Regions from separate parts of the Chryseobacterium sp. L12 genome, predicted to be linked through region 2. Evidence: riboswitches for the same ligand, from Rfam matches in the RefSeq annotation. Region 2 holds a riboswitch; the other holds the start of a gene.
The links. Region 2 has a riboswitch for cobalamin ahead of AC0NBN_RS09705 (acyl-CoA thioesterase). Riboswitches for the same ligand answer to the same signal wherever they lie in the genome.
Positions count from the first base shown of each region.

Region 1: another riboswitch for cobalamin. It lies ahead of AC0NBN_RS05340 (TonB-dependent receptor plug domain-containing protein); the one in region 2 lies ahead of AC0NBN_RS09705 (acyl-CoA thioesterase).

Region 1 is NZ_JBVYOF010000008.1:84,610-95,253, forward strand. It holds gene cphA (cyanophycin synthetase) at 1-2,094, opposite strand, end outside; gene AC0NBN_RS05320 (cyanophycinase) at 2,298-3,182, shown strand; gene AC0NBN_RS05325 (isoaspartyl peptidase/L-asparaginase) at 3,237-4,079, shown strand; gene AC0NBN_RS05330 (YtxH domain-containing protein) at 4,182-4,424, shown strand; gene AC0NBN_RS05335 (class I SAM-dependent methyltransferase) at 4,475-5,272, opposite strand; cobalamin riboswitch at 5,500-5,678, shown strand; gene AC0NBN_RS05340 (TonB-dependent receptor plug domain-containing protein) at 5,711-7,540, shown strand; gene AC0NBN_RS05345 (YncE family protein) at 7,561-8,604, shown strand; gene AC0NBN_RS05350 (CCA tRNA nucleotidyltransferase) at 8,674-10,095, opposite strand; gene AC0NBN_RS05355 (L-threonylcarbamoyladenylate synthase) at 10,311-10,644, opposite strand, start outside.
Region 2 is NZ_JBVYOF010000016.1:9,350-19,993, forward strand. It holds gene AC0NBN_RS09670 (hypothetical protein) at 1-11, opposite strand, end outside; gene AC0NBN_RS09675 (hypothetical protein) at 63-518, opposite strand; gene AC0NBN_RS09680 (PaaI family thioesterase) at 635-1,066, opposite strand; gene AC0NBN_RS09685 (1-acyl-sn-glycerol-3-phosphate acyltransferase) at 1,153-1,749, opposite strand; gene AC0NBN_RS09690 (PspC domain-containing protein) at 2,062-3,759, opposite strand; gene AC0NBN_RS09695 (PadR family transcriptional regulator) at 3,772-4,101, opposite strand; gene AC0NBN_RS09700 (HD domain-containing protein) at 4,342-4,932, shown strand; gene AC0NBN_RS09705 (acyl-CoA thioesterase) at 4,971-5,354, opposite strand; cobalamin riboswitch at 5,460-5,641, opposite strand; gene AC0NBN_RS09710 (hypothetical protein) at 5,683-6,423, opposite strand; gene AC0NBN_RS09715 (ATP-binding cassette domain-containing protein) at 6,515-7,177, opposite strand; gene AC0NBN_RS09720 (phytanoyl-CoA dioxygenase family protein) at 7,564-8,280, shown strand; gene AC0NBN_RS09725 (GH92 family glycosyl hydrolase) at 8,492-10,644, opposite strand, start outside.

The DNA.
Region 1 (10,644 bases), on a different contig from region 2:
ACATGCTAAACTCGCTGCTAAAATATTAGAAATCATGAATTTAGCCTTACCTTCCATTGTAATAGGAAAATCTTTAGCCTTTCCGATTCTTATTTTCCAGTCACCTTTTTTGATGGTCACAAAACCTTCTTCATAAACACAGGTAGTCCTTCCCTCTTTTGCAAATTTTTTGATATGCTCATTATTTTCGTCCAGACTAAAAATAGCCACTTGACTCGGTAAGTCATTGATGATCCGCATAGAATATTCATCATCAGCATTCATTACACTCCATCCGTTTTTCTTCACGCTGTCAAGCACTACCCTTTTTACCCTTGTAAGATCTTTAAGATTGTGAATATCATTCATTCCTAAATGATCTTCTTTAATATTGGTTAATACACCGATATCACATTGTCCGAAACCTAAGCCCGAACGAAGAATCCCTCCTCTTGCAGTTTCCAGGACAGCAAATTCCACCGTTGGATCTTTTAAAATAAATTCAGCTGAAATAGGACCAGTTGTATCTCCTTTTGTCAGCATCGTATTCTGTATGTAAATTCCGTCAGAAGTTGTGAATCCTACTCTGTAGCCGTTACTTTTAACGATATGGGCAATAAGTCGGGTTGTGGTTGTTTTTCCGTTAGTTCCCGTTACTGCAATAATAGGAATAGTAAAAGGTCTTCCCGGCGGATAAAGCATATCAACAACAGGAGCAGCGACATTTCTTGGCAGTCCTTCGCTCGGTGCAAGGTGCATTCTGAAACCAGGTGCCGCATTAACTTCAATAATAGCACCGCCGCTTTCTTTCAATGGCTGCGTCAGATTTTCCGCCATGATGTCAATTCCACATACATCAAGCCCGATAATTTTCGAGATCCTTTCTGCCATTGTGATATTTTCAGGATGTACCATGTCGGTTACATCAATAGAAGTTCCGCCTGTAGAAAGATTCGCTGTGGATTTCAGATAAACGACCTCTCCTTTTTGAGGAACTGTTTCCAGCGTATACTGAAGCTTTTCCAATAATTCCAGCGTGTCTTTATCAACATTGATTTCTGTTAGGACATTTTCATGACCATATCCCCTTCTAGGATCCTGATTTTCTTTATCAATAAGGATTTGAATATTAGACTCACCATCTCCTACCACATGAGCAGGAACTCTTCTTGCGGCAGCCACCATTTTGTTGTTGATGACCAAAACTCTGAAATCGTAGCCTGTAATATATTTTTCTACAATTACTTTTTTAGAATATTTCTGAGCATGCTCCAGACCAATTAATGCAGAGTCAAAATCATTTACATTAATAGAAGACCCTTTTCCGTGATTGCCGTCTAAAGGCTTGATCACCACAGGAAAACCAATCTTTCTGATAACATTTCTTAATCCGTCCTCATCTATTACCAAATCTCCCATCGGAACAGGTATAGCAGCATCATGAAGCATTCTTTTTGTAAGTTCTTTATTGCACGCAATATCTACGGCAATAGAACTGGTTTTCCCTGTAATTGTTGCCTGAAAACGCTGTTGATTAACACCGTATCCTAATTGCACCAATGAATTACTTCCCAATCTTATCCAGGGAATTTTTCTGGAAACTGCCTCTTCTACGATACTTCCTGTAGAAGGTCCCAATCTGACACGTTCTCTGATTTCCTTAAGCTTTTGAATACAGGCATTAATATCGTATTCTCTATTTTCAATAAGAGCTTCGGCAATGGCAACAGACTGTTCGGCTGCGTAAATTCCGGCATTTTCTTCTATATAATCAAATACAACATTGTAAACACCCGGAGTTTTTGTTTCCCGGGTTCGTCCAAAACCGGTATCCATTCCTGCAAGAGTCTGAATTTCGAGAGCAATGTGCTCAATAACATGTCCCATCCATGTTCCGGTTTCTATTCTGTGAAAAAAACCGCCTTTAACGCCTTCTGAACAGCGATGGCTGATAAGCGAGGGCAGAAGCTTTTCTATTCTTTCTCTGAAACCATCAATTTTATTGGTAGGAAAATTTTCCATCTCCTCAAGATCCAGTCTCATCTGGATCAGCTTTTTTCTTCTTATACTCCAGATATTCGGACCGCGAAGCGCCTGTATTTTTTCAATTTTCATAGTTTAGCTCAAATAATTTTTTCTAATTAATAAATACATCATTTCAAATCAAAGATAATGCAAAACATGAAAAAAATACGTACCACCGTTGAAGATTTATGAAAAAAAATATTTAATAGTTAAGATCTTTAAAATCAAACTAATTACTTTAAAAAACTTTATTAAATTTCATCAACAATGAATAATTTTCTACTTTTGTAAGCATGAAACCTGTTGGAAAATTAATTATTATCGGCGGAGCGGTGAATAAAGGCAGCTTTACCGAAACAGATTACGATCAGAATGTTGAAAAAAATCTTAACTTTTTCGAAAGAGGAATTCTAAGAAAAATCATTACTGAATCTAAAAACAAAGAAAATTCTATTATTGAAGTGATAACTACCGCTTCACAGATTCCCCAAATCGTAGGAGCAGAATACAAGAAAGCTTTTGAATTTTTGGGAGCTAAGAATGTAAATATTCTGGATATTCATAACCGTGAAGAAGCCAATTCTGACGCTATTGTAGCAAGAGCCAACGCAGCAGATGTGGTAATGTTTACGGGCGGTGATCAGCTCAGACTGACTTCTATCCTTGGCGGGACAAGATTTCACGATGCTATTTTGCTGAAATATCAGGAGCAGGATTTTATCTACTCCGGAACTTCCGCAGGTGCAGCAGCAGCTTCCGAAAACATGATATACCAAGGAAGCAGTTCTGAAGCTTTGCTGAAAGGAGAAATAAAAACAACGCAGGGATTAGGTCTTATTGATAATGTCATCGTTGATACGCATTTCGTTCAGAGAGGAAGAATAGGACGGCTTTTTCAGGCTGTCGTAAGCAATCCGAGAACTTTGGGAATTGGTCTTGGGGAAGATACGGGTCTTTTTATTCATAACGATGTCATGACTGCAGTGGGATCCGGACTTGTGATCATTGTTGACGGAAGATTCATAAAAGATACCAATCTTACCAATATTAATCTTGGAGAGCCTATTTCAATTGATAATCTTACCGTTCATGTAATGTCTATGAATGATCACTATGACCTGAAGACAAAAACATTAACGATTGAAAATTCTCAGTTTAACCCGATTCCACAAACTTAAAAGCAATTATTGATTAATAACAGCTTATCAATTATCATCTTATCAGACTACATTATGAAAATCATCATACACGGCGGATTTTTTTCCGAAAGCGACCAAAGCAAGGATACCAAAATCGCCAAGCAAAACTCTTTGAAAGATATTGCTGAAAAATCTTTTGACTATCTAAAAAATCATTCGGCTGTAGAAACGGTTGCTTTTGCAGTTTCGCTTTTAGAAGATGACGAACTGTATAATGCAGGAATAGGCTCACAGATTCAAAGTGACGGCATCATAAGAATGAGTGCTGCCTTAATGGACGGAAGCACCCAGAAAATGAGCGGTGTTATCAATATTGAAGATGTAAAAAATCCTGTTTTTGTTGCTCAGGAATTAATGAAAGAAGAAGATAGAGTTCTGGGAGGAATCGGAGCTAAAAAATATGCTTCCGAACATGGTTTTGAAAATTTTTCTACAGAAATACCACAACGCAGAAGCGAGTATGAGGCAAAACTGCAAAATGGCGGAAAAGGAACTGTTGGATGTGTAGCTTTGGATAAAGATGGCAGACTTGCTGTGGCAACCTCAACAGGCGGAAAAGGCTTTGAAATTCCCGGAAGAATTTCAGATTCTGCTACTGTAGCAGGAAATTATGCCAATGAATTTTGTGCAGTAAGCTGTACCGGTGTGGGTGAAGATATTGTAAGCAATGCAACGGCAGCTAAAATAGTAACTCGTGTAACAGACGGTTTAAGCTTAAAAGATGCTTTCGGTAAAACATTCTCCGAATTAAAGCTCATCGACGGTTTTGCAGGTGCTATCGCAATTGATAAAAACGGAAATATTTTTCATCAGGATTCTCATCCCACAATGGTTTTCGCAAGTTTCGACGGAACTGATTTTGAGATTTTTGAATAAAAATTAACATATTTTTATTACTGTCTTCTGGTTTTTTGGCACGTATTTTACATACTTAATATTAACAAATTTAATATTATAACATTTTAAAAATCAGAAATCATGGGAAATAAAACAAGCGGACTTTTAGCTTTATTAGGACTAGGTGCATTAGCTTACTGGAAGTATAAAAAATCTACTCCTGAAGAACAACAAGCTGTAAAAGACAAAATCAATAATGCGAAAGATAATATCAACAAGTGGGGAAATGATTTAAAAGATAAAGCCAATGAAGTTGTTTCTCAGGCACAAAATAAAATGGACGAAGCTAAAACAAAAGTAGAAGATACAGCTTCCAACATTTAAAAAGCGACATATATATTATTCAAAACATTCATATACAAAGAAAGTCATCATCACGATGACTTTTTTTGTGCTTTAATAGAATAAACCATAGGAATTTTATTTCCAAATCTTTTAGTGCGCCATTTTCCTTTTTCAAATTCTTCAATATGTTTGAAACAAGGATAAGGAGACCAGTCGAACTCCTTAAAAGTTTTGATTTCTAAATTTTTGCTGATTAAATTCTGTAAAACTTCAGATAAAGAATGATTCCACATTACATAATCCTGAACAATATCGGCAGAAAAATCTGCGTAAGTTCCCTCATACGTCTCTGAGATTGGTTTTTCATTAAAATAATTATAAGATACTTCTGTAAAATCATCATCATACATCCAAACCACAGGATGAAACTCCGCCATGATAAAATGTCCGTCTGGTTTCAAAAAATGCGAAACCACATTTGCCCATTTTTCAAGATCGGGCAGCCAACCAATAGTTCCGTAGCTGGTATAAACAACATCAAATTTTTCATGCAGAATATTGGGTAATTCATAAACATCAGAACAAATAAATTCAACTTTTTCATGGCATTTTTCAGCTAGACTTATTCCTGCCTCAATGGCCTTATCAGACAAATCTACCGCCGTGACTTTTGCTCCCATTCTTGAAAGTGAAATGGAATCCTGTCCAAAATGACATTGAAGATGCAAAACAGATTTGCCTTTAAGATCATCTAAAAGTTCCAGTTCTATTGAATTTAAAGAAGTACGTCCTTTTATAAATTCATCAACAAAATAAAAATCAGATTGAAGGTGCGTTTCTACCTTTGCATTCCATGAGTTTTTATTGATTTCGAGATAATTTTCCATAGATATTGATTTAGTTATTCATCATTTAATTTGATAAAACGAAATTTAATTTTTATTAATAAGCTTTATATCATTTATTTAATCTGACAAAGTCATTTATACACTTTTTAAACTGCGGTAAAGAGTATTAAATGATAAATGTACTAAATATTCTATTGACAGATGTTTTGTAACAAAAAACTCTTTAATATGTGTACTACCTCATTTGCCAAATTCATTTAAAAACTTATCTTTGCAAAAATTTTGGTTTCCAAGAGATTGGAACTAAGAGGGAATTGGGCGAAAATCCCAGACTGTCCCCGCAACTGTAAATCGTATAAAAAATTTTCTGCAAAAAACCACTGTGTACAACGGGAAGGTGCAGAAAAACGAAAGTCAGGAGACCTGCCAGAATTTAAATATAAAAAGAATTGCTTTCGGAGGAAAGGCAAATGTATTATGAGTTTAAAGAAATCATTCGTCTTCGTTTCTGCGTTTTTCTGTCTGGACCTGTATTTCGGTCAGGAAACCCCAATTGATACGGTTTACATTTTTGATAATCAGATGAAAAAGGCTAAACTTTTTCATGAGGTTACTACATTAACTGCATCAGATATTCAAAAAAACTCTTCTAATTTATCTGAAGTTTTACGATTTCAGTCTCCAGTTTACATTAAAGAAAATGGTCGTGGAGCTGTTTCCTCACCTTCATTCAGAGGAACTACCGCACAACAGACTGCATTTGTATGGAACGGAATCAATATCAATTCTCAGTTTCTCGGACAAGGTGATGTAAACAATATTGCACTTTTCGGATATGACCAATTGGAAATAAAATCCGGTGGCGGAAGTGTGATCTATGGAAGCGGTGCTATTGGCGGAAGTATTCACCTTAATAATGAGCTGAGTTTTAACAAAGGATTTAACGGAGTGATTCATTCTGAACTTGGCTCGTTTGATACCTATAATAACCTGGCAAAAGTATCTTTCAGCAATGACCGATTTAGTTTTAAAGTTTCCGGAAATTATCTGATTAGCGAAAACAATTATCAGGTAGAGGAAGAAAATTATATCAACCGAAACGGGAAATTTTACAATACCACCTTCAATATCGGAGCTTCATACAGGATTTCCAAAAAAAATGCAGTCTCTTGGCAAAGCCAATGGTATAACGCTGTACAGAACTATCCGGTTTTTGAAGATAACGGAAACCGTACAAAATATGAATCTCAGACTGTAAGAAGTCTGCTTGCCTGGGATTTCAATCACAAAAAAATATCCAACAGTCTGAAAGCAGCATACACTGAGGAAAATTTTCAATATTTCGGGATTGAAAAAGCCCCTGAAACCAGCGGCGGAACAGGGAAAAATTATATTGTAAAAAATGATTTTAATTTCTATATCATCCCAAAACTGAATCTTAACTTTATTGGAGAATTTCAGCATAACAAAGGAGAAGGATATAAATCAGGAATTGCAAACGTAAGCAGAAATGTTGGTTCTGCTGCGGTATTATTAAGATATTTTATTTCACCAAAATTTTCTTTTGAAGCTGGTGCAAAGCAGGATTTTGTAGAGGATATCAATTCGCCGTTTTTATATTCTTTTTCAGGGAAATGGAATGCAAACAAATGGTATCGGCTTACAATGAATTTTTCAAAAAACTTCAGATTTCCCTCATTTAATGATTTATACTGGGAACAAGGCGGAAACCTCAACCTGAAACCTGAAACTTCCATTCAAACTGATATGACTCATGAGCTTAAAGTCTTTGATTTTACGCTGAAAGTAAGTCCGTATTACATGAAAATCGACCAGATGATCCGCTGGCTTCCGACACCTTTTGGTTATTGGTCTGCATTTAACACTCAAAAAGTAGAATCTTATGGTTTAGAATCCCAATTGATGTATCAAAAAAAACTGAATCATCATCAATTAAGATTAACCGCAGGATATATCTACGCAAAATCTACTGATTTGGAAACACACAAACAGCTCATGTATGTTCCGCTGCATAAGTTTTCTGCCAATATTGATTATGAATATGATTTTGTGAAAATATACGCACAGGGATTGTTTAACGGACTGACTTACACCACTTCCGATGAAAGTAAAAAATATGCAATCTACCCATATTTTGTAATGAATGCAGGAGCTTCGGCAACATTAGCAAAAAAATACACTATAGGATTAAGAGTGAATAATATTATCAATACCATCTACGAAACGGTAGCGTATTATTTTATGCCTAAAAGAAACTACAGCGCTTATGCAACAATTAATTTTTAAAATATTTAAAATATATACTTATGAAATTTAACAAATTACTACAGATTATTTGCGGGTTCGTACTGTTTTTTTCACTTTCCTGTACCTCAGAATACGAAGAAACCATAACCGAAATTAGTTACCAAAACGGATATTTCATTACTAATGAAGGAAATTACGGACAGCCGAATGCCGAAGTTAGTTTCGTTACAAAAGATCTGAATCTCCTTCAAAATGACATTTACAAAGCGAACAACAATAACGAAAATCTGGGAGACGTTCTTCAAACCATGGTAGTCAGCGGAGATAAAGCATTTTTATTATTGAACAATTCCAATAAAATTCAGGTTGTCAACCGTTATACATTCAAAAAAATCGGGACTATTACCAGCGAGATCAATCAGCCTCGTTACATGGCAGCTGCTAATAATATGCTGTATGTTTCTAATGATCAGTATTTAGGTGCTAAATATGTAAGTGTTTATAAAACTTCAGATCTGTCTTTTGTGAAAAAAATCACGTTTTCTGATACTGCGGAAAGAGTTGTATCAGCAGGTGGAAATATTTTCGTGCAAAATGCCACTTACGGCTTTGGAAATACACTTACTAAAATTAATACCACAACCAACGAAATTGACGGCACACCTATCCCTGTTCCCAACGGAAACATCAACAAAACAATTGCTTATAACAACAATGTGTATGTAATTGCAGAAGGAACTGCCAATTCTTACCTTTATGAAATTTCCCCTGCAGGTACCATTACAAAGAATATAACATTGACCAATATTCCCAATGCAACCAATCTGCAGATTGATGGTGGAAAATTCTTCTTCAGCTCAGCAAACAAAATCTATTCTATGGATTTGAATGCAACAGCTGCTCCTACTGCTCCTATCATTACAGCAGTTGACGGCGGACAGTATTATACTTTATACGGATTCAATGTAATGGACGGAAGAATTTTCACTTCTGATGTGAAAGGATTTTCTCAGGCAAGTGAAATGAATGTGTACACCACATCAGGAACTTTAATCAAGAAATTTACTGTCGGAATGGGCGCAAACGGAGTTTATTCTAACTAATTGTAAAACGTCTTTTAACAAGTTCGGCGGCATCAAAGATGCCGCCGAATTTATTTTATGACCAAACTTCTAAGCTAATTTCAAACCTAACTTCCCAGCTTCTGAAATCACAAAATTCCGGGCTTCTTCACTGTTATTGGCAATTTCACCTTCCAGAATAGCTTCCTTTACTTTCTCCTTTAAAATACCAATTTCACGTCCCGGCTGCAGATTAAACATCATCATAATTTCTTCACCTGAAATAGGCGGCTGAAAATTTCTTACCTGATCTTTTTCCTCAACCTCTTTTATTTTTACCGCAACATATTCAAAATTCTTTTTAAATTTCTCCTGTTTTCTGGAGTTTTTGGTGGTAATGTCAGCTTTGCAAAGCGTAAAAAGATCTTCAATATCTTCACCTGCATCAAAAAGCAGTCTTCTCAATGCAGAATCTGAAGCATCATCTGTAATCAGAGCTATGGGTCTGGAAGAAAGTTTCACCATTTTCTGAACATATTTCATATCATTTCCCAATGGCAGTTTTAATCGCTGAAAAAGATTTTTTACCATTTTTGACCCTAAAAATTCATGCCCGTGAAAAGTCCAGCCTATTCCTTCCACAAATTTTTTGGTAGGCGCTTTTCCTATATCGTGAAGCAAAGCAGACCATCGCAGCCACAGATTATCAGTATTTTCAGAAATGTTATCAACAACTTCCAGAGTGTGATAAAAATTATCTTTATGAGTCTGTCCTTCTACTTCTTCTACTCCTTTTAAATCAATCAGTTCGGGGATAATAATTTTCATTAAGCCAACTTCCGCCATTAATTTTAGCCCCACAGACGGTTTTCTGGAAAGCATAATTTTATTAAATTCCACCATAATTCTTTCCATAGAAACAATTTTGATTCTTTCTGCTTCCTGTTTGATGGCATTCAGCGAATTTTCTTCAATCTGAAATTCTAAAGTAGAGGCAAACCTGATGGCTCTCATCATTCTCAGCGGATCATCCGAATAGGTTTGTTCAGGCTCAAGCGGCGTCTTCAAGATTCCATTCTTTAAATCTTCCATTCCGTTGAAAGGATCAATCAATTCACCAAAATTATTCTTGTTAAGTGAAATTGCCATTGCATTAATGGTAAAATCACGTCTTTTCTGGTCATCTTCAATTGTTCCGCCTTCTACTTCGGGCTTGCGGCTGTTTTCAGTATAGCTTTCCTTTCTGGCTCCAACAAATTCAAGTTCCAGATCTTTATAGCGGATCATCGCTGTTCCGTAAGTTTTAAAGACCGAAACCTTCATTTTAGGATCAATTTCTTTTCCTACATTTTGAGCAAGTTCAATTCCGCTCTGCTCAGTAACAAAATCAATATCGGTAGAAGCTTTTCTTTTCATAAGCAGATCACGCACATATCCTCCGACAATATAAACCGACTGATTATTCTGTGATGCAGCTTCAGAAATGAGCTTAAAAAGTGTAAGATTTTTATTTTGAGCTAGATTAATGAACATTTTTTTGGATGTTAAATTTTTTGACTGCAGATATTGACTTCAGATATTTTTAATTAAAAAGCCTTCATCAAATATATAACCACTAAGAAATCTTAGATAGTTTTTAACTAAATCTCCGGTTTCTTAATGGTTTTAGGATGGCAAAGATAACCATTTAAGGCAAAAACTACAAAAGACAGTTGATGATTACGCCTCGAAAGCTTTTGCTGAAATCATTATTCTCTTAAAACTTTAATGCGGTTATTATTCCAGATCTTTATAACAGATGAGCCTGAATATTTTGAAACTTTTTCTCTGTCTTCCTCTACCGCATAATCTACAAGACTAATCATTTCGGGAGAAATATCAGAAAATTGCAACGGACTTTTGTCGCCGCTGAAATTTGCAGAAGTAGAAACCAAAGGTTTGTTGAGTCTGGAAATAAGCTTTTTGCAAAAATCATTTTTTACAAGGCGAATTCCTATGCTGCCATCTTCTGCCAATAATTCTTTGGGTAATCCTCTGGGATTTTCGTAAACGATGGTAACCGGTTTTTCGCTGAGATCAATG
Region 2 (10,644 bases):
AAATTTCTCATGGTTATTATTTTCTATTAAGATAAAGAATTATAAAAAGGTTGCAGTGAGTTTTAATAAAATGTTACAGGTTTTGCAATTTTAGGTATTTTTACAATATGATAAGGCTGGGTGACGATTGACGTTACATTGCCCTGCAATAATTTCTCTACATTTATTTCCAGATTTGATGCTGTTTCATCTACTGCAATAATATCAATTGAATGCCCACCATTTAAGTAAGTCTGATCAAAAACCGCAATTACCATGTACTGGTTAAAATCAATATTCGTTTCGGTAAATCCTCCTGATACATTATTGTTCGCATCCAGAGTACTGAGAAGGGTAGTCCATTGTGCAGAATTGGTGATGACAAGATTTTGCTGTGTCAGGCTGTTTCCAATGAGTTCTCCTTTTCCGATTAACTGGAAATTAATTTGTGTTTTACTTTCAATATTTTCATCCTTATCATTACAGGAATAATTGATAAATAAAACTGAGATTAACAAAAAGAGTAGAAGTTTTTTCATGATCTATAAATTTAAGGGTTTCTGTATATATGATGAAAAAAAATCAAAAGGTTGCAGCAAAACATAAAAAAAAGACTCAAATTTTTATTGAGTCCTTAATATTTTTTAATGTGAAGTTATCGGTTGATGATATTGTTGGTCATCGTGGTATGATTGATAAGCTGATTTTTCTCGTCCCTTATTTCAATTTCTGAAACATGCATGGTTTTTCCTTTTCGGATGAATCTGGCAACTGCCGTCACTGTACCGTCTTTTTTACTTCTGAGATGATTGGAGTTAATATTAGTTCCCACACCGTAATATTTGCTGCCGTCAATAAATAGATTAGACAGGCTTGATCCCAATGTTTCTGCCAAAACACAGCTTGCACCACCATGCAAAATTCCGAACGGCTGGTGTACTTTAGGCTGTACAGGCATGGTTGCGGTAAGCATTTCTTTTTCAAGATCAATATCTGTAAATTTTATTTCCAGGGTTTTGGCTAAAGTAATTTCGCCGCCCCAGTTATTTAAAAATTCCAGAATCTCTTCTTTAGATTTATTTTGTATATACATTTTTATGAATGATAATTAATGGATGATGAATAGAAAATGATAAAAAGTAAAAGAGTAAAAAGTAATTTTGCTTCTAACTTCTAACTTCTAACTTCTGTTTCATTTCCCATAATATTAGGATTCCAGTTGGCAGGAACTTTTGGGACAATATCATTTTTAATGTAATAATCCTCAATTTCTTTCATAATTTCAGCAAAACTTGCAGATTCTAATCTTTCATAAGAAATCTGATAGCCCAAATAGATGATATTTCTTTTAAAATCTCCGGCTGCCAAAACTATTGGTACTTTTGCCGCCAATGCCATATGGTAAAAACCTTTTCTCCACTTCGGAACCCAGCTTCTTGTTCCTTCCGGTGTAATTACAAGACTGAAATCTTCTTTGGCAAATTGTCCGGCAACAAAATTAACAAGATCATTTTTCTGGCTTCTGTCAATTCCTATTCCTCCCAAACCCTTTACAATAGATCCATACCACGATTTGGTATGAGCATCTTTGATGATTATTTTTAATTTTTTTCCTAAAGACCAATAAGCAAGATTTCCTAACAGGTATTCCATATTGTGGGTGTGGGGAGCTACGACAAGGATGCAGCGGTCAAGATTATCAACGTTTCCTTGAAGTACAACTTTCCAGCCAAGAATTTTCAGCATCAGTTTGCCAATCAGTTTTCTCATTTTTTTTCGGTTTAAAACAAAAAAGTATAACCAAAAAATGGTTATACTCTACAAATATATTGAAATATTGTTGCTCTTAAAATAAACTGCTGATAAAATCTGCGATTTTTACTGCGATTTCTAAAACTACTTGTACCATGGGTTAATTTTTTTTGCGTTTATAATTTGTGATATTTTAAAGTACGAATATAAGAATTATTTCTGTAATAAAACACTTTAGATTGAAAATTATTTTAATTTTTTGAGAGAAGAAGAGTGTGAATTTCAAACGATTGCCTTCCATTCACACCTTCCGCACTCTCTAAAGTTTAATTATTTAGTTTTAATAGATAGTTCTTTTTTGCCGTCTTTTATTTTGATGTCAACATTTTCTAGTTCACCGATTTTTTTCTTCATCGTATCCATCACCTGCTTTGCTTCGCCTTTAGGGTATTTTTTGCCATTGATGATTACACTGTCTTTATCATCAGAATTATACTCTATAGTAGAACCATTTATCTTGATCACATTTTCGCTTTCTCCTTCATATTCATTCTCATCATTGTCATTGATGCCATTTCCGTCTGCATCACCATTTAGGTTGATGTCGTTATCTTTCAGTGAAATTACTATTGAAGTTTCCGGGATAACCAGTTCGTAGTCAATATGATAATCTCTGAAACGGTGGTCGTAAGGATATTTTACATAATTTGGAAGAATTACTTTATTGTTCATAATTTCTACGGGAACATGCACATTCAGCGGAACATTGTATCCTTTTGCATCTTTTTTTATGATAAGATAAGGGGTTTTAATATCCGGTTTTCTGGTAATGTCTACATGGATCCAGTCTTTTTTATAAACATAGCTTTTATCAGAGTACAGATCATCATCATAGCCTACAAAATTCTGAGGAATGGTAATTTGCTTTACATCTACATAAATGGTATCAGACTGAGTATTGATGGCGATCTCTTCGGTATCTTCCTTATGACCTGTAAAAAGCATTTCTCTTTTTGCCATGCTTACTCCGAAGTAAGTTCCTAAGCCGATCAAAGTAAGAAATAAAGCACCTAAAACCCATCCGATGTTTCTCAATTTTGTTTTTGGAGAGAAAATTTTGATGCTCAACAGGCTAAAAAGTATAGCTGGAATCAAAGATCCGATGATGATTAATGCAGCCAGAACATTATACAAACCATTGTCGTCAAAATAAAATTTCATTTCATTGGCACCAGGAAAATTAGAATCAATTCCAAAAAGTCCGAAAACCACAAATACTCCGATAATACTGCTTATTGCCATCATGGCGAAGAAAATTCCGATAACATATTTCAGAACATTCCAGATTCCACTTCCTGCTTTGTTAACGTAAGGTTTGTTTTCAATATATATTTCTCCTGCTCTTGTTGTGGTTTCATTGGCAAATTGTACAATTTTGCTGGATTCTTCCTTCAAATTATCAAAATTGAGCGGTTTGCCTTTCATTTTCAAGAAATCTGATGCAGTTTCCGCTTTTGGTAATACTGCCCAAAGAATGATATAAAGAATGATCACTAAGAAAGATGATCCTGGTGCGATCCATAACAGGATAAATGCTCCTACCCAGATTAATCTCATCCAGCTGATTTCCAGACCAAAATAAGCAGCCAAACCAGCACATACACCTGCTATTTTTTGTTTTTCAGGATCTCTGAACAGTTGCTTTTTATCGGTATAATAAGTTCCTGAGGTTTTTGCTTTAGAATTCTTTTCTGAGTAATATGCTTCTTCCTGCTCTTCAATTTTTTCAGGTGAGCCGATCTGTGCAATTACTTTTTCTACATCAGCGTCATTAATCACCTCGCGTCTTCCTAAAGAATCTTTGAAGATTTCAACCATTCTTATTTCTATGTCATGCATTACCTCATCTGCTTCCGAAACATCCAGAGAGCTTCTCAGAGCGTTCAAGTAATCACTGAGCTTTATATATGCGTGTTCTTCTATGGTAAAAGAAAAACCTGCGAGTCCTATTGAGAGTGTCTTGTTCATAGCTTTTTGTTTTTAATTTTTTTGAGTGATTTGGTTTACAGAATCTGTCAGTTCTTTCCATGTATTCTGAAGTTCGGTAAGAAAAGTTTTGCCTTTTTCAGTAATCTGATAATATTTTCTTGGTGGTCCACCCGTTGATTCTTCCCATCTGTAAGAAAGAAATTCTCCATTTTTCAATCTTGTTAAAAGAGGGTAGAGTGTTCCTTCCACTACATCCAGTTTTCCTTTTTTGAGCTCATCAATCAGATCAGAAACATACATTTCGCGATAATTGATAAGGCTTAAAATACAGAATTCCAGAATCCCTTTTCGCATTTGCGCTTTGGTATTTTCGGTATTCATTGTTAATTGGTTTTATTAATTAGTTATCATCATTTCAGATTAAAGTTCCTAGCTAGATGAACTTATTCTGATTTTATATTACAAAGATATGTAATTAAAATGGTATTATGCAATACAAAGTAGTAAAATATTTTTATTATTTATCATAAAATATTGATTTTCAGTATAATAAAATTATTGTTGTAATTTGTAGATTTTAATTAAAGTTAAATTTTCGTCTAAATAATGTAATTTTGCAGCATGAAAATTCAAAAAGAAATAGATTTTATTATCGCTGTAGATGCATTGAAAAATGTTCAGCGAAGAAATTATAATGCAGATGATTCCCGCAGAGAAAATACAGCGGAACATTCGTGGCAGATCATTATTCTGGCTCAGATCCTTTTTCCTTATGCAAAAAACAGAGCAGATATTGATTTGCTGAGAGTAATCAGAATGCTTTCCATCCATGACTTGGTTGAAATTGAAGCCGGCGATACTTTTCTGTTTGACGAAGCAGCCATGGTTGGCAAATTTGAAAGGGAAAAAATTTCTGCTCAGAAAATTTTCGGAATTTTGGATGAGCCGCTTCGGTCAGAATTTTTTAATCTCTGGCTGGAATTTGAAGAAGAGCAGACTCCGGATGCTATCTTTGCATGTGCTATTGACAGAATTATGCCTTTTATATTAAATTCCCATACCTCAGGAAAAAGCTGGACAGAAGCTAAAGTTACAGAGCTTCAGATCCGAAATATGCTTGAAAATGCTATATGCAGAGCATCCGATGAAATGGGAGAGGCTTTTCATCAACTGCTGAATCTGAATCTGGAAACCGAAAAAGTATTAAGATAGTATATAAAAAAAATCGGCGGGCAAAGCCCGCCGATTTTTCACAATATCTGAATAGGTTTTTTAAACTCATCAATTGCCACAAAAGTAAAATCTCCTGTAATCGCTTTTTCTCTTTCATAGGAGTACATCTGTTCGGTGTAGATTTCTACGTTTACTTTCATGCTGGTTCTTCCGACATGAGAAACTTTTCCGATAAGTTCAATAATTGTTCCTGCGGGAATTGGCTTTTTAAAGTCAATTTTGTCGCTGCTTACAGTTACAACACGTTTTCTGGCAAATCTGGTGGCTGCAATAAAAGCTACTTCATCCATCAGCTGCATGGCAGTACCACCGAAAAGGGTGTCATAATGGTTGGTTGTATTCGGGAAAACGGCTTTAAAAATTCTGGTTTCGGAAGCTTCAATTCTTTCTTCTGTTGTCATTTCATTATAAATTTAAGGCAAAATGAAAGTTTAAGACAATAGAAAATAAGCAGAGATAAAAATCTCCGAAAATCTGCTAATCAAAAACTTCAAATCGCGAAAGTTTTATTCTAAAGAAAATTGGCAGGTCTCCTGGCTGATAACTATCTTTTATCTCCTTCCCATGACTTTGCACAGTGGTTTTGTGATAAAGATTAGCGTTACTTACAGTTGCGCGACAGCTCGTGATTTTCACACGATTCCCTTTTCATCTGCGGTTAAGCAAAACCATTTTTCCGAAAGCTTATGCGCTTTCTGAGGACAAAAATAAGAATTAAAATTCAGATTTTTATTCAGGATTATGATATACAATCTGGCTAATTACTTTTCCTTCCTTGATCGTCCAGAATGTAGTATATCTGTTTGCTCCCGAACCGTTGATCATGTACAAGAAAATATGATCTTTATCAATAGAAGAAACCCCGGCTTTATCAAAATCCATTGTAGGCTCAAACATATTCTTGATCGCTTCTCTTACAAAAACAGATCCTCTTCCCGGCTGCTGTACTCTGATAGATTTTACCTCAGTAAGTCCTTCCGGCAGTTCTTTGCCGATTCCCCATGGTTTCTGCTTATCAATCTTGATGATATTTCCTTCTGTATCTTTTTCCTGCTTTTTGAATTTTGCGCTGGAAGGATATACATCAATGATCACTTTTGTACGTTCATTAGTGGGGATTTTCTGGTTGGTATCATCCGTAAATATAAGTGACCTCCCGTTTTTTGATTTTGAAGGTGTAAATTTTGGGAGCTGGTCAATAAATGCAATTCTTTCTTTATTTACCATGCCTTCTTTTGTAAGACTGTCATATCTTACAAATGGTTTTGGGATTTCGTCTTTTTCAGGATATTTTATCCAGATCCAGTCGGTTTCTCCGGGAGCGGGTTTCACATATACGAAAACATCGCCCTTCTTCATTCTTATTTTGTCTACTATTTTTCGGTAATCTTCTTTGTGTACACGCACCATTGCATATCCTTCTGTGGCTTTTACAACACCAAAAGGAATTTTATTCTGTGCCTGAATCAAACAAATTGAAAAAATGCTGAATATAGATAAGTATATTAGTTTATTGATGAATTTCATTTTTATTGAGAATATTATAGTCCAAAGATATAAATTAAATATTTTTTGGAAGATAATTAAATTGTTTGAGATCAGATAAATCTTTTACTGGTCGTAAACAGCCTTCAGAAAGAAGATGCAGCTCATCTGCAATATCAATAACGTCTTGGTATTGATGATCAGAAATTATAAATCCTTTATTCTGAGTTTGCTGTCTGATAATTGTTTTTATTTCCGAAACTATTTTGGGAGATAAATTTTGAAATGGCTCATCAAGCAAGATAAACTCAGCATTTGAATACAGTAAGAGCAGGATTTCTATAATTCTGGCTTCTCCGCCAGAAAGATATTTTGGAGTTTCGTCAAGAAACGGTTTCATTAAGTCATTTTGAAATAGCTGTTCGGTATTTTGATGACTGCAGAAAAGGATGATGAGTTTTTTGATGTTTATATTTTTCGGAAGAAAGGTGCTTTGAGGTAAATAAGCAATGATATTTTTTCTGTCAGATTGCTTTTGCAGAATTTGATGATTCCACCTTATGTATTGACTTTTTCCTTTTACTGTTCCGAAGATAATTTGTAGCAAAGTAGATTTTCCGCAGCCGTTTCTTCCTAAGATCCCAATAGTTTTTCCTGTTTCGCAGCTCAAATAAATATCTCTCAGAATATCTTTTTTACCGTAAGACTTTGTGATGCTGTCGATGTGAAGCGTACTCATAATAAAAATGTTACGAATTGTAAAACAACAGAAATAATGACGGTAATTGTCCATAGAAAAATTCTGGAAAATCCGAAATTGGCATAAAAAACATATTCATTTCTAAACCGCAATTCATAAATAAAATAATGAAGAAGTGGGAAAAGCAACATAAAACTTAAGCTGAAAATTTTGATATTGAATCCAACCATCAATGATAGCAAAAAAGAAAATAAAACTCCCGGAATCAGGAGTTTCCTGAAAAAAAAACATAGGATCTTAAGTTCTTTTGACATTTCTCAAAAGTAATTAAAATTAAGCATGATTTAAAAATTATGATTACTTTAGTAGATAAATTTAGAAAAAACGTATTGATTTATAATCAAATCTAAATACTAATGTTCAATATGATAAATCTGCAGACTTATAAAAATGAACTTACTGACAACGGTTTTGCTGTAATCAATAATATCTTTTCTGAAGAAGAAGTCGAGAAAATAAGTGAAGCAATTCAAAATATAGATTCTTCAAAAGACACCTTCAGGAAATCGGAAGATCTTTTTGCGATCAGGCAGTTTTTAAAAGAAATTCCAGAGGTAAAAGATTTGATTTTTAATGAAAATTTAAAAACGATTATCAAAGAAATTTTTGGTGAAAATTATTTTACCGTAAAGAGTATTTATTTTGATAAGCCTGAAAAATCGAATTGGTATGTAGCTTATCATCAGGATTTAACAATTTCAGTTGATAAGAAATTAGAACTGGAAAATTTCGGACCATGGACAACCAAACAAAATCAGTTTGCAGTGCAGCCGCCTTTAGATATTCTTGAAAATATTTTTACCATAAGAATTCATCTGGATGATACAGACGAAAACAACGGAGCCTTAAAAGTTGTTCCAAAATCCCACGCAAAAGGAATTTACAGACCAGAAACCATCGATTGGAATGTAGAAACTGAGACCATCTGTACTGTTAAAAAAGGAGGAATTATGTTAATGAAACCTTTACTTCTCCACGGTTCAAACCGAACAACCAGCGGCAAGAAAAGAAGAGTGATTCATATTGAGTTTTCGGATAGAGAATTGCCGGAAGAACTGAATTGGTCGGAGAGGATGAATTAATAATTGCTCATGATTAATAAAATGTAAGTTTCACGGTATCTTTGTCATTCCGGAGGAATCTCAACAACTTTTATATTTAAATAACAACGTAGAAATTCCTGCAGAATGACAAACTCAGCGTTTTTAGATTCCAATTTTCAAGATCTAATTAAAAAAAAACAAAAACCTCTTCCAAATCGAAAGAGGTTTCATTATTTAAAATTGCAAATTTCTATTTCACAGAAATCTCATCCACAAAAATATAAGAATCTCCGCCTGCTCCCTGATGCCATTCAGGAAGTTTTCCGAAATGATAAGCTTTTACTTTAAGATAGCGGGCTTCAGTAGGAAGAACTTCGGTAGAGAAATCTTTCGTCTGAACTTTTTCATCTTTTGCATCGATGTTATTTTCTAAAGTTTTCAGAAGAATATACGTTTTCCCATCCATAGAAGCATAATATTCTACTTTTTTAGGCATCAAAATCCATGCTCTGCTGTCTTGTAAATAAGTAGAGGAAATATAGTTAATTTGCTGAGGTGATTTAAAATCAATAATGGCTTCCACAGTCTGTCCCTGATAACCCTGCCATTCTCCTTTTCGCCAGTTCACATCACCGTTGATTCCGTCAATCAAAGCAAATTTTCCTCCCGCTGTATATTGAGGATTTACGTTTGAATTGATGGTGATATCCCAATGATTAGGTCTTCTGTTAAAATCTGAAGTAGTAATTCCGCTTTTCTCACCGTTTCTCTCTGCATAGGCAGAAATCTGTGTGGTTTTTTTGATCGTAAAAGGTTCTTTATAGATTTTAAAAGTTTTTCTTACATTTTTATCATCTTCATCCAGTGTCATATAATACACCTTATCTTTTTCGTTGAGAGGTGTTATTTTTACCTGAGTTGTAAAATCAAAAATTCGATCTGCAGCAATTACCGGTGAGGCGGTCTGCTCAGAATATTTCAGATCTTTAGCAGCTTTTACATTTTCAAAACCTAAAGTTTTAAGCTCACTTTTTGGAGTGTTTTTGGTGATGGTTTTAGTCGTTCCGTCTTCCAGATGAAGTTTAATTTCGTCAAAATAAGGCGTTACGGTTTCCCATTCCGGTTTTCCCGGAGTTACGGAATAAATTCCCATCGAACTCAGAATAAACCATGCGCTCATTTGTCCGCAGTCTTCATTCCCGATTAAACCATCGGGAGCATTTTTATAGAAATTATCAAGAATGTATTTTATTTTTTCTTCGGTTTTTTGTGGTTTATCAACGAAATTATAGAGATAGGCTATGTGGTGACTTGGCTCGTTTCCTTGAGCATATTGTCCGATCAGTCCTGTAATATCAACCTGTTCTCTCCCTGTTGTTTTGTCTGATGCTGAAAAAATAGCATCAATAAACTGTTCAAATTTCTGTTTTCCGCCATGAGCCTGAATTAATCCTGAAATATCCTGCGGAACGAAATAAGAATAATGCCATGAATTTCCTTCTGTATAATTATTGTTAACTTCTCTCGGATCAAACGGTTCGTACCAGTTTCCGTTCTTTCTTGCCTGCATAAAACCGTTGTTCGGATTGTAAAGATTTTTCCAGTTCTGAGAACGTTTCATGAAGTATTCGTAATCATCTTTTTTGCCTAAAATCTTTGCCATTTGAGCAATACACCAGTCATCATAAGCGTATTCAAGTGTTTTTGAAACACTTTCATGCTCATCATCAATGCTGATGTAGTTTTTCTGTTTGTACGCATTTAATCCAAAAATATCCTGCATCGCCGAATTTTTTGAAGCTTCAAAAGCTTTTTCATAATCAAAACCTGTAATTCCTTTTGCCATTGCATCTGCAATTACAGAAACGCCGTGATAACCAATCATACATTCGGTTTCGTTGGAAGCAAGTTCCCAGACAGGAATTCTTCCGCCCTGTTCACGTTGTTTGATGAATGTATTAACGAAATCTGCCGTTCTTTTTCTGTCGATTAAAGTCATTAAAGGATGCGCTCCTCTAAATGTGTCCCACAACGAAAAAACGGTGTAATAATCAAAGTTTTTCGCCATGTAAAATTTATTGTCTCTGCCTCGGTATTTTCCGTCAACATCCATATTGATGTTGGGTTGTGTGAAAACATGGTACAGTGCGGTGTAGAAAATCGTCAGTTTATCTTTATTGTCAGATTTAACTTCAATTTTAGAAAGCTCTTTATTCCAGTCGGTTTCTGCCTGTTTTTTAATTAAATCAAAATCATTTGAACTTCCTTCAGCCAGCATATTTTTTGTCGCACCTTCGTAACCAGTTGGTGAAATTGCCACTTTTACAAGAATATTTTCACCTTTTTTAACAGCTGTGGTTAGAGCTAAAACTAATTTAGTCCCTTTTAAGATATTATTTTCAG